DNA from 3 places in the Providencia lanzhouensis genome. Region 3 is predicted to be linked to each of the others. Evidence: predicted binding sites of a transcription regulator. Region 3 holds the regulator's gene; each other region holds the start of a gene.
The links. Region 3 encodes LexA, which represses DNA repair genes until DNA is damaged. Its sites were predicted from a motif close to TNCTGTATGTACATACAGNA; they were not measured.

Region 1: a site for LexA is predicted at 1,755-1,774, ahead of ACIH2S_RS06285 (DinI-like family protein). Genes of this name have one in related genera too.
Region 2: a site for LexA is predicted at 1,717-1,736, ahead of dinB (DNA polymerase IV). Genes of this name have one in related genera too.

What each region holds. Positions count from the first base shown of each region.
Region 1 is NZ_CP174123.1:1,348,230-1,352,527, forward strand. It holds gene ACIH2S_RS06280 (hypothetical protein) at 1-1,383, shown strand, start outside; gene ACIH2S_RS06285 (DinI-like family protein) at 1,424-1,705, opposite strand; gene clpS (ATP-dependent Clp protease adapter ClpS) at 2,330-2,650, shown strand; gene clpA (ATP-dependent Clp protease ATP-binding subunit ClpA) at 2,682-4,298, shown strand, end outside.
Region 2 is NZ_CP174123.1:1,034,325-1,038,622, forward strand. It holds gene ACIH2S_RS04695 (hypothetical protein) at 53-418, opposite strand; gene ACIH2S_RS04700 (glycerophosphodiester phosphodiesterase family protein) at 628-1,524, opposite strand; gene dinB (DNA polymerase IV) at 1,759-2,814, shown strand; gene pepD (beta-Ala-His dipeptidase) at 2,896-4,298, opposite strand, start outside.
Region 3 is NZ_CP174123.1:458,338-462,635, forward strand. It holds gene plsB (glycerol-3-phosphate 1-O-acyltransferase PlsB) at 1-1,515, opposite strand, end outside; gene ACIH2S_RS02065 (diacylglycerol kinase) at 1,640-2,014, shown strand; gene lexA (transcriptional repressor LexA) at 2,152-2,769, shown strand; gene zur (zinc uptake transcriptional repressor Zur) at 2,928-3,443, opposite strand.

The DNA of each region.
Region 1 (4,298 bases), 890 kb from region 3:
GTGAATTCAGATACCGAGATTAACCTTACTTATCCTGTACCTGTTGCAGCTTCGGCGGTTAAGTATCAGATTGCCACATTCGTTCTAGACAGCATGAGCGATGGCGTTCGCAAGATGTTAGCGAATCAGCAGTACATCCAGTATTTCCTGCGCAACATGGACACGTGGATGACGCAGGACGGCATTGTTGAAATTAAAACGCCAACAGGGGAAACGGTAAAACTCGAAAGCATCATTGCACTGAAGAAACTGATAGATGGGAAGTTGAGCTTGGCTGGCGGTACTATTTCTAAAAATGGAGAGGCCTTAACACTCAAGAATACATCAGAAAATCAAAGCCTTTATTTTGCAATTAGAGATACAAACGGGGTTTTGCGTGGCTATGTTGGAGCGCCAAATTCAGGAGATAGAATTGCTGTCGTCAACTCAAAAACAGGAAAAGAACTAGTTTTAACTGAGTGGGGAGCGCTTCAATATAACGGCAAGGATGTGATTCTTATAAATGATTATGGGGTTGGGCAAGTCAACTCACCGCCACATTTTGCTGATGTGAATAATTTTAGTGGAATTGGATGTGGTTTTTATTCTGCTAACTCAGTCAATACTGCAGGGCTATCCGCAATAAATGGAGGTCAGGGGTTTCACGGAGGTGGAATTCTAACTCGGTATTCGGGGGGGAATGAAAACTCAGAATTACTGCTTCTGGCAAATTATGGAACAAACTGGATACAGATGGTCAGAAAGGGTAATACATCGACGACAGCAGAACATTGCTCTGTTTATACAACGCGAAATACAACCAAAGATGCTAACGGAAACTTAAAAGCAGCATCTCCAATCATTAAAGTATTCTCTAATCACGCAGAAACTAACGACGAATCAGAGGGCGTTGAAGTCGAAAAGCTTGGTGTTGGTCGCTATAGACTCAAAGGTACTCTCGGCATGAACTCTGACGCAAGTTGGGGTGGCATCCATGGTGGTTTAGTAGTACCGAATGGGATTAATAATTTACCCCTCGTGTGGGCTGATTTTGACGTACTACCAGACGGTGACATCATCATTGAAACGCGCTATAGAAAGCACACACTTCATCCGCGACTCGAAGCGCAGCGCCTAATGACTTATCCAGAGTTTCTCGATGATAATAACATTGAGCGTGAAGACTATGACTATTGCGATATTCCCAATGGCCACTGGATTGATGTTCGTGTGAATATGCCGAGTGATTCTATCTACAATCAGAAGCTAGCTGAAGCAGAGCGATTAGCGAAAATTGAAGCGGAACGGGTAGCTAAAGAAGATGCTGACGAAACTGCGCGTGAGGAAGCGGAGAGATCAGGTGATGAATCTAAGCAAGAACAAGCAAGCAAACTAGAAGAGTAATAACTAAGGTGCGCCAGCTCGAGTAGTTGGCGCAATCTGATCATTTATCGAAATACTCCACCTCCTCAGTTTCTTTCATTTCAGGCATCCAGTCTCCATCATTCCAGATTTCTTCCAGCGTTTCTTCAATGTAGGTTTTCTTTTCGTTCTTTCCAAGACCATCAATAGACACATTCGCTTGAGATCCCCAGTTGATATCGATGTTTAAATCGGGGTATTTAGAGCTCAATCTTTTTGTGATCTCATTTCTCAATGCGTCGAAAGTCCCCATGGGTAACTTGCCTTTCATACTTGCAGCGAAGCGAACTTTAATTGTAACCATCTCACATCCTCCTTACATAAAATACTGTATATAAAAACAGTTAAATGATAGCTGTGATTATATACAGTAAAATATTAGTAGAGGTCAAGAAATAAGGTGAAATTTATCTTATGGCCAAGAAAATGACTTCCCCAAAACCATTTAAAGAATATCGTCAAATCAAGAGGTTAAATGATAGTTGAAAATGACATAAAACCAAGGGTTAATGCCATTTAAATGATTATGAATCAATAAGTTAAGTTATTATTAAGCGCATGAATAAAATACACATGCAAACTAGGTATAAATACGAAGTTAATCGCTCGCATTTCATACTGTATTGAATAGGGATATTTGGTCAAGAGTCGGATTTTGGCTTTTTGAATAAACTGAAAATAATCCGATGAGCGTTTTTCGTGAAATTTTAAATTTTTTGACGTATATCACAAAATTTAGATGCTATAAGTTAGTTATCAGCCCATGGTACACTGGGATAAATTGAGAATTCAGTACCAAAATGAAGACAAAGTATTTTTAATGGCTTAGCTTTATTGAATTGCTATTTAGTGAATAGATATCATTGATAATAAAGGCTATGCTTAAATTGAATTTCCACACTGAGCAACACGACTGAGCACGAAAGTAATGAGTGATTTTCTGGGCACATTTAAAACTGACACAATTTTTAAAGATGAAGTTGAAAAGACGCTGCAACCACCATCGATGTATAAAGTATTGTTAAATAATGATGATTATACTCCGATGGATTTTGTTGTTGAGGTGTTACAAAAATACTTTTCTTTTGATGAAGAACGCGCTACACAGATAATGTTAGATGTACATTTTCAAGGTAAAGGTATTTGCGGTGTCTATACTGCTGAAGTTGCAGAAACAAAAGCCGCTCAAGTCAATGCTTTTGCAAGGGAACATGAATATCCTTTATTGTGTACTATAGAGAAAGTCTGAAGAGTCTTAATATCAATTTTGGGAGGTGCTTATGCTCAATCAAGAATTGGAGCTTAGTCTAAATGTTGCTTTTACCAGAGCGAAAGACAATCGCCATGAATTTATGACTGTGGAGCACCTATTGCTGGCATTATTGAGCAATATCTCTGCGCGTGAAGCTTTAGAGGCTTGTAAGGTCGACTTGGTTGCCCTGAGACAAGAACTCGAACATTTTATTGCCCAAACTACGCCGCTATTACCTGAGAATGATACACGAGACACTCAACCGACTTTGAGTTTCCAGCGCGTACTGCAACGTGCTGTTTTTCATGTTCAATCATCAGGACGCAGCGAAGTGACTGGTGCGAATGTGCTAGTGGCAATTTTTAGCGAACAAGAATCCCAGGCGGCTTATTTATTACGTAAGCATGATGTTAGCCGCCTTGATGTCGTTAATTATATTTCCCACGGTACCATTAAAGGTGAAGATTCTTCTTCATCGGAGGATGATGCCGCAAACAATACACCGCCAAGTGAAGAGCAACCGGTCTCAGAAGACCATATGGATAACTTCACCACCAATCTAAATCAACAGGCTAAGAAAGGGAATATCGACCCGCTGGTAGGACGTCAGGCTGAATTAGAGCGTACCATTCAAGTGTTGTGCCGTCGCCGTAAAAATAATCCATTATTGGTTGGGGAATCCGGCGTAGGTAAAACGGCGATCGCCGAGGGCTTAGCATGGCGTATTGAGCAAAATGATGTGCCTGAAGTGATGAAAGATTGCACAATCTACTCACTGGATATCGGCTCATTGTTGGCAGGTACTAAATATCGCGGTGATTTTGAAAAACGTTTTAAAGCGCTGCTGAAAATGTTGGAAAAAGACCCGAAAAGCATTCTGTTTATCGATGAAATTCATACGATTATCGGTGCCGGTGCGGCATCGGGTGGACAGGTAGACGCTGCAAACTTGATTAAGCCGCTGTTATCAAGTGGGCGTATCCGGGTGATTGGCTCTACTACCTATCAAGAATTCAGCAATATCTTTGAGAAAGATAGAGCGCTGGCTCGACGTTTCCAAAAAATTGATATTGTGGAACCTACTCCTGAAGAAACTGTGCGTATCATTAATGGATTGAAACCGAAATATGAGTCTCACCATGATGTGCGCTACACCGCGAAAGCTATTCAGGCGGCGGTGGATTTATCGGTGAAATACATTACCGATCGCCATCTGCCGGATAAAGCGATTGATGTTATCGATGAAGCGGGAGCTAGAACCCGTTTAGTGGCGCCAAGCAAGCGCAAGAAAACCATCGGTGTACCTGAAATCGAAACTGTGGTGGCGCGTATTGCGCGTATTCCAGAAAAAACGGTTTCCTCTAGCGATAAAGATCGTTTGAGAACCTTAGACTCACGCCTGAAGATGTTAGTCTTTGGACAAGATAAAGCGATTGAGGCGCTGTCTGAGGCGATTAAAATGAATCGCGCAGGCTTAGGGTTAGAACATAAACCTGTTGGCTCATTCTTGTTTGCAGGACCAACTGGCGTGGGTAAAACGGAAGTCACCGTGCAGCTGGCAAAAGCATTGGATGTGAAACTGCTGCGCTTTGATATGTCCGAATATATGGAACGCCATACAGTTAGCCGACTGATTGGTGCTCCT
Region 2 (4,298 bases), 580 kb from region 3:
TTTTTTATTTTAAGGTTATTTTGATAAAAATAGTGATGTATTTCATTGCAAACTAAATTTTATGTAATGAAGTCGAGCATGATGTGGAAACAGGGTAGTGAACAAACATGTGTCGCGTATTTCCCTTGAAACTGAGAGTGACTTTGCCATTATCTTTCTCATTGAGCTTGCATGCTAAGTCAGCGATGCTACTCCATTTTTCTCCTGATTTTGTTGTGATTACTCCCATCCAATAGCTCTGTTCGGTTGAAGAAAAAGTGAACTCTGTGATATCACTTAATTTTTTTCCATTCATAACATTATAAAAAATAAAAACATTTCCATACTCATTCGCATTGTTTTTGAAAGAAATTTCCACCTTTTTTAAGTCTTCATTCCATAGATTCTCGATAGAAAGCAAGCCTTTTGATATCGCCATGTTAAATTCCTTATGAATAAGAGTTTAAATGTATTTACTTATTTTGGCATCGATACTTTACTAAGTAATTAATATTGAATGTTATTTACTATTAAAAAAGAAGGAAAGATAAGATAGGGAAATGTATGGATGGAAAAGATGAGTAATAAAAATAAGCTACTTAAATCGAATAAATCATTATCAAAATAAAGTAGCTTAATAATTAGTCTTTATTTTTTGAAAGCTTTTGGTGAGTCAACCATAACGGCATCAGCACCAATTTCTTTAGCCAGTTGATAATCACTGTCACTATTTACACCAAATACAATGATGTAAGCGTTGCCATTTTTTCTAAAGCAGTCGATAGCTTCTTTATCCCATGAGAGTGTTGCTGGTGAACGCGCTTCACCAAGGGTATATTTCTCAACGACTTCAACTTTACGATGCAGCTCAAAACCATACCAACGGGTTGCAGATTTATCATTATCAAGCATACATTGATGGCTCATTACGCTGTTTGCCAGCATGGTGCGAGTTTCATCTCGGCTTTCAAATAGTTGCAGTTTAGAGGAAAGTGGCTTAAGCGCTTTTAAAAATGCATCGTTAGTGGAATAAAAACGCACTTGGTTAAACGCGTTGGTTTTATTTAATAATGCCAAAATAGCTTGAGCTTGAGTATTAGGGTCTGCATCAGGAGATTTTAAGTCGATATAAAAAATCGTATCGGGGTATTTTTTTAAAACATCTTCTAGTGTGACGATAGTGGTTTGCGAAGTAGGTAGTTGCTGGTTATTTTTCTGATTAAATTTATACGCCGCATTTATCTGGCTTAATTGTTTGGCGGAATAATCAGAAATAACGCCACTTTTATCCGTTAAAGCATTTAAATCACTCGGACGATAAAGGACTAATTGATTATCTTTACTGAGCTGAACAGTTAACCAAATTGCATCAACTTTATTGCTTTTGGCTTGTTCTATAGCATAAAGGGTATTTTCAGGGGCATCTGCGGTACCTGCGCGGTGCGCCACAATCTGCGGCATTAATGCGAAAGCGGATTGGCTAACCAAAAGTAGTAAGCCTATCGTAGCGGATTTTTTTAACACTGACGTTGATATAATTTGCATTTGCATAATCCATAATAATAGAAAATTCAATGAACTAACATGAGATTGACCGAGTGGTTGTTGTAATATGTTTCATCCGTTTTGTAAGCAATGAGCCTATAAATTAGGAGTAACTTTTTACTTTTTCGGTTATTTACAGTATTTCAGGAATACATTTCAATCAGATGAATAAGGTTGCATAGCTAATAAAACCACTGTATATTTATTCAGTAATTATTGGTTGGGGCGGCTATCATGCGTAAAATTATTCATATTGATATGGATTGCTTTTTTGCAGCGATAGAGATGCGTGATGACCCAAAATTACGCAATATTCCACTGGCTGTCGGGGGAAGTGCAGACCGACGTGGCGTATTGAGCACTGCAAATTATGAAGCGAGACGCTACGGTGTTCACAGTGCAATGTCGACGGCATTGGCGTTGAAATTATGCCCTCACCTGAAAGTCGTACCCGGTCGTATGGCGGTTTATAAAGACGTTTCCCATCATATTCGCCAAATATTTGCCCGCTATACCGATCTGATTGAGCCATTATCTTTAGATGAGGCCTATTTGGATGTGACTGATTGCCAGCAGCTTCACGGCTCTGCCACGCTTATCGCCGAGGCTATCCGCCAGCAAATTTTTGATGAACTTCAACTCACAGCTTCTGCGGGAATTGCTCCGATTAAATTTCTCGCCAAAATTGCCTCTGATATGAATAAACCCAATGGGCAATTTGTGATCACTCCACAGGAATTACCGGCATTTATTGCCACGCTGCCATTAAAAAAGATCCCCGGCGTTGGAAAAGTGACAGCGCAAAAACTTGCGGATATGGGGTTATTGACCTGCGCGGATGTTCAGCGCTATGACATGCTGGCGTTGGTAAAAAGCATGGGTAAATTTGGACAAGCTCTGTGGGAACGCTGTCATGGCATTGATGAACGAGCAGTAAATACCGAACGCTTACGTAAATCCGTTGGGGTAGAACGCACTCTCGCCAAAGATATTCATCAGTGGGAAGAGTGTTTGCCTTTACTCGATACTTTATACGATGAGCTACATTTTCGCTTAGAGAAAGTGAAGCCAGATCTGCGTATTGCTCGCCAAGGAGTGAAATTAAAATTTGAGGATTTTCAGCAAACGACGCAAGAGCATGTTTATCCCATTATAGATAAGCAGGATCTTATTCGGTTGGCACAGCAGGCTTGGGTAAATCGACGAGCAGGGCGGGGGGTTAGGTTAGTTGGTCTGCATGTGACATTGCAGAATCCACAAATTGAAAGGCAGCTTTCATTACTTTTATAGTTTTTATTATGTTTAAAGAATGAGAAAAATAGGGTCATAAACTGTCGCTTATGACCCTGATATTGATAGCTTAAAGCCTACTTAGTTTTTTACTGGGATAGCTTTTAAGATAGCAGTTAACAGTGTCCAGTATTGACCCACGCTCTCAATGTGAACGCGCTCATCTGGTGAGTGTGCTCCACGGATGGTTGGTCCAATGGAGACCATATCCATTAATGGATAAGGCTTTTTAAACAGACCACACTCGAGACCGGCATGGATAACCATGATATTTGGAATTTTACCAAACAGTTTTTGGTAAGTGTCGCTAACAATATGCATAACTGGTGAGTCTGCATCTGGTTGCCAACCTGGGTATCCACCTTCAGCACGGTGTTGAGCTTTCGCCAGTTTTGTCAGTGATGTCAGCATATTAACGACGTAATTTTTACCTGAATCGATCAGTGAACGAATTAAGAAGATCACTTCCGCTTTGTCTTCAGTCATCTTCACAACGCCTTCGTTCAGTGAAGTTTCAACAACTCCTTTTACCACATCACTCATACGGATAACGCCGCTTGGTGCTGAGTTTAGGAAGAAAACTAAACGCTGTTGGCAATCATTAGTCAGTGCTTTTAAGTCACTCGTTGTTTCATCTAACAGTAAAGCTAGGTTAGGTTCTACTGCGGCTAATTCATTTTTCAGAATGCCTTCGTAGCGAGTTCTCAATGCAGTTAATTCAGCCACTTTATCAGCTGGTACCGCGAAAGTTGCATGGCCTTCACGTGGGATCGCATTACGCAGTGTACCGCCAGTGAATTCCAGCAGTTTTAAGCTCAAGTCTTCAGCGTGACCCGCTAAGAAACGCGCTAACAGTTTGTTTGCATTACCTAAACCTAAGTGAATATCGCCACCAGAGTGACCGCCTTTAAGGCCTTTTAAGGTCATGGTGAAGGTTTTATAACCTTGTGGTAATGCTTCACGGGTTAAATCAAATGTGGCAGTGAAATCAACACCACCTGCGCAACCCATGTAAATTTCGCCTTCTTCTTCTGAATCGGTGTTGATCAGAATATCAGCTTGTAACCAGTTTGGTTGTAAACCGAAAGCGCCGTCCATGCCCGTTTCTTCGGTCATAGTCAGTAACACTTCCAGTGGACCGTGTTCAACGCTGTCATCCGCTAATACTGCTAATGCGGATGCCATACCGATGCCGTTATCTGCGCCTAATGTTGTACCTTCAGCAGTGACCCACTCACCATTGATATAAGGGCGGATAGGATCTTTAGTGAAATCGTGCTCTGTGTCGTTATTTTTTTGCGGCACCATGTCTAAGTGAGCTTGCAGTACAACAGGCTTGCGGTTTTCGTAGCCTTTTGTCGCCGGTTTACGGATTAAGATATTACCAACTTGGTCGCGCTCAACGTGAAAACCTTTCCCTTTAGACCACTCCATGATGTGGGCGGCTAAAGCTTCTTCGTGTTTTGATGGGTGAGGAATGGAGC
Region 3 (4,298 bases):
GGTTGGGTTTAACCAGCTCGGGCGCTGTGGTTCAATCGGGTCGATAGATTCACGCCAATTTGGTACGCGGTTATTTAAGTACTGGGTCAGTGAAATTGGTTGCCCAAAGTTCACATAACCTTGACCCAAATTACGTAGTTTACGCAGACCACGTACCATGGAGAAGAAGCCTTCTTTCTCTTTCTCAGCGCCACGCAGCTCTTTTGCGTAAGTTCCTACTTCCATCACATGCTCGTAACCAATATAGATAGGAACGATGGTGATAGGGCGGGAGTCTCCGCGTAGCATCGCTTGTAGGGTCATCGACAAGGTACCGGTTTTCGGTTCCAGTAAGCGACCTGTACGTGAACGACCTCCTTCCACAAAGTATTCAATCGAATAGCCGCGAGCAAATAGCTCACTGAGGTATTCGCGGAATACGGTGGAATAGAGTTTATTACCTTTGAACGTACGGCGAATAAAGAACGCGCCTAAACGGCGGAAAATAGGACCGGCTGGCCAAAAGTTAAGGTTAATACCCGCCGCAATGTGTGGTGGCACCAAGCCTTGGTGATAAAGCACATAAGAAAGCAGCAGGTAGTCCATATGGCTACGGTGAGAGGGCACATACACAATTTCGTGACCATCTTGCGCCAGCTGGCGAACGCGCTCAGCATGTTGAACATTGATCCCTTGGTATAAGCGGTTCCATGTCCAACCGAGTACACGGTCAGTCAGTCGCACTGCTTCATAAGAGAAGTTAGCAGCAATCTCTTCCATCATCGCCACGGCATTTTGCTGGGCTTTTTGTAATGGGATTTTTTTACTGCGCGCTTCGTCTTCAACGGCTTTTTCAATCGCTTTAGAGGATAGCAGCTTATTAAATAGCTCATAACGGGCAGGCAGTTTTGGCCCGACCGCAGCTAAACGCTGACGAGAGTAATGAATACGTGCTACGCGAGCAAGTTTGTTGGCAATGATGGTATCAGTGCCATGCTCTTGTGCCATCTGGCCAAGAGAAATGCTCGGAGAAAAACGCACAAAACTATCGCGCCCTAACCACAGGACTGCAAAGAATTTTTGCACACCGTTTAAGAGTTTTAGCGGGGCAGGCTTATGCCCTTCGCGACCCGGCGCACGTCCAAACATGACGGATGCAGGTAGCATTTGAATATCAAGATTTGGATTGTTTTTATGCAAATCCAGATACGCATGGAATATTTTTACTGACTCTTTACGTGGATCTGGGGAGTAGTAGCGGAACACGCGCGGACCATCATCAATAAACACATAGGCTGGAAGCTTGGTGCCATTGATGTCGTTATCCACGAGCGGATCAGGTAAACCAATCGCTAAGCATTGTTGGCGAAGCGTGAGCAGGTCGGACTTTGAGTGATATGGCAAGACGTACAGCGTTGGCTTGCCTGGGTCAAGCTGTAACTCTGTTATCGGGTCCGTTGGGATTAGTTTACTTTTTACCAATAATTTCAGTGGTAAATTCAACGTGTTGTAATATATTTTACGCCATAGTGACATAAATGATTATAGCCTCTTGTTAGTAATGCTGCGCAATCATATCAGAAAGCAATGTTTAGATCTGTTATCGATAATTCACTTTGACTGCAAAAGTTGATTATTGTTTAGAAATTAAGGAAAAAATATGGCAAGTCAAACTAAGGGACTCACTCGGGTCATCAAAGCGGCTGGATACTCCCTTAAAGGTTTAAAAGCAGCATGGGTAAATGAAGCTGCATTTCGTCAAGAAGCGATTGCTGCTATCATTGCGATAATTATAGCTTTTTGCTTGGATATTAGCCAAATTGACAGGATTTTGTTGATTGGTTCAGTTGTGTTAGTCGCTATTGTTGAGTTAATTAACAGTGCAATTGAGGCGGTTGTTGATCGTATTGGCAGTGAATACCATGAATTATCTGGGCGAGCGAAAGATATCGGCTCCGCAGCCGTGTTCGTCACGATAGGATTGGCACTGTTTATCTGGGGAACCGTATTATGGGCGCGTTATTTTGCGGTTTAGTGGGCTAAAAACAGTAAAAGCGATAAAAAGCCAGAAATTCATCAACAAAAGCAGATTTTGGCTAATTTAACAGTTCCCAATACCCATTTACCTGTATATACTCACAGTCTGACTGTATAAACAAACAGGGGAATGGGATGAAAGCACTGACAGCTCGACAACAGCAAGTTTACGATCTGGTGCGTGACCACATTTCGCAAACGGGCATGCCACCAACACGCGCTGAGATAGCAGCAAGTTTGGGTTTTCGTTCGCCTAATGCGGCAGAAGAACATTTAAAAGCCTTAGCTCGTAAAGGGGTAATTGAAATTGTTTCTGGAGCTTCCAGAGGCATTCGTCTGTTGTTAGAAGAAGAATCCGAAGATTTAGGGCTTCCTCTGATTGGACGTGTTGCTGCCGGCGAACCATTGCTTGCGCAAGAACATATTGAAAGCCATTACCAAGTTGACCCAGAATTATTTAAACCACACGCAGATTTTTTATTACGCGTAAATGGTATGTCGATGAAAGATATCGGTATTATGGATGGTGATTTACTTGCGGTACATAAAACGCAGAATGTCCATAATGGGCAAATTGTTGTGGCGCGTATCGAAGATGAAGTCACGGTTAAACGCTTTAAGCAACAAGGTAATCGCGTTGAACTTATTGCTGAAAACGCTGATTTTGCACCAATCGTGGTTGATTTGCGCGAACAGAATTTTACCATTGAAGGCCTGGCTGTTGGGGTTATCCGTAACAGTGATTGGCATTGATGATGAGATATTGAGTCTGGCAGCAGACTCAATATCTCTATTTTTTGAATAGCCTTTCTTTATATAGCTATTTTCATACTGTTTTTCTTTATATAGCCATCTTCCATGTTGCTATATAGCTTCCTTTATTTTACTTCCTGTAGACCACTTATTCTATATCACTTCTTTTTTGAACTGACCGTGGCGTGATGGTTATGCTCACAGTGTTCATGATCTTGGCAATTGGAAATCTCAAAACATTTTTGACATAAACCATGGTTTTCTACCACCGTATGCCTGAGATGAAAATGATTTTCTTCCGCTAGTGTGCTAATCGCTTGTTCGATAGTCGTGCAGTCACTTTCGGTCACATTGCCACAATTATCGCAAATCAACATCACTGAAATATGGCTTGGATTATCCACATGGTGACAAACCACATAGCTGTTTGTGGATTCAATTTTATGAATAAATCCTTGTTCCATGAGGAACTCTAAACCGCGATAAACGGTAGGGGGTTTAGCCTGAGGCTCTATTTCACGCAGTAAATCTAGTAGATCATAAGCACTGATCGCACCGTGTTGCTGCGCAATTAATCGCAGAACAGTCTCTCTTTGTGGGGTCAAACGCACGCCTCGAGACTGACAAATACGTTCGGCCGTCGTAAGCAGCATGTCTTCACTGATTGTTTTCATCTTGTTTGGCCCCACCTAGATAGCTTCAAGTTTTTATTACTGTTTAGTTTACCATAACTTCCATTTCTGTTGTGTTTGAAATGGTGGTGATGAAATAAACAATTTTTTACTAAATTGAATACGCAATTTTAACTTTAATAAAGGCAACATTAATAAAAAATGAACTCCTTATTTAAGAGATGGTTTTTTCTATTTTAAATAAATCATTAATTGCTACATTTTAGTTAATCATTGGGTGTTAAATTTAACCAAATAAAAACAATTATTGAAATTCATTGTTACTATTTAGCGTTGATTTTAATTAAGACTTATCTTACCCCTTGTTTCTTATGTAGCGATTACTGACGCGAAAAAGACACTGGATAGATGTTAAATCTAATAAATTTACATCTGTTCGGTTTATTAAGTTGTATTTAAATATAAATATAGATTTTTATATTTATAGGTTTTTTGCAATATTTAGACATTTTTATAAATGCAAAATGAAGTCTTCATATAAATCTTTCTAAGTAATTCATCATTTCTTTAGATTTAATTACTCATTCAGTGGATAAAAGTTGTCTTTGTGCATTTTGTCGATATAAAAAACCAAGTCAACGCTTCATTTGGGTGGTTTTTGACAACATATGTCACGTATGTAGAATTGACATCAGAAAATATCACAAGGTAGTTATCAGAATTCATTTAGTGTTCTATATCAATTTTAATTAATTAATGAATGACTCAGTAATTAATTTAGAAGTGAGAATGTTGGCTTAATGATTTCTGTTTTTTAAATCACATAAATGAGATGGAGCTCGTTTATATAAAAAAATCTCTAACCTGAATGAAATTCATCAAGTAGGAAAGCTAGAG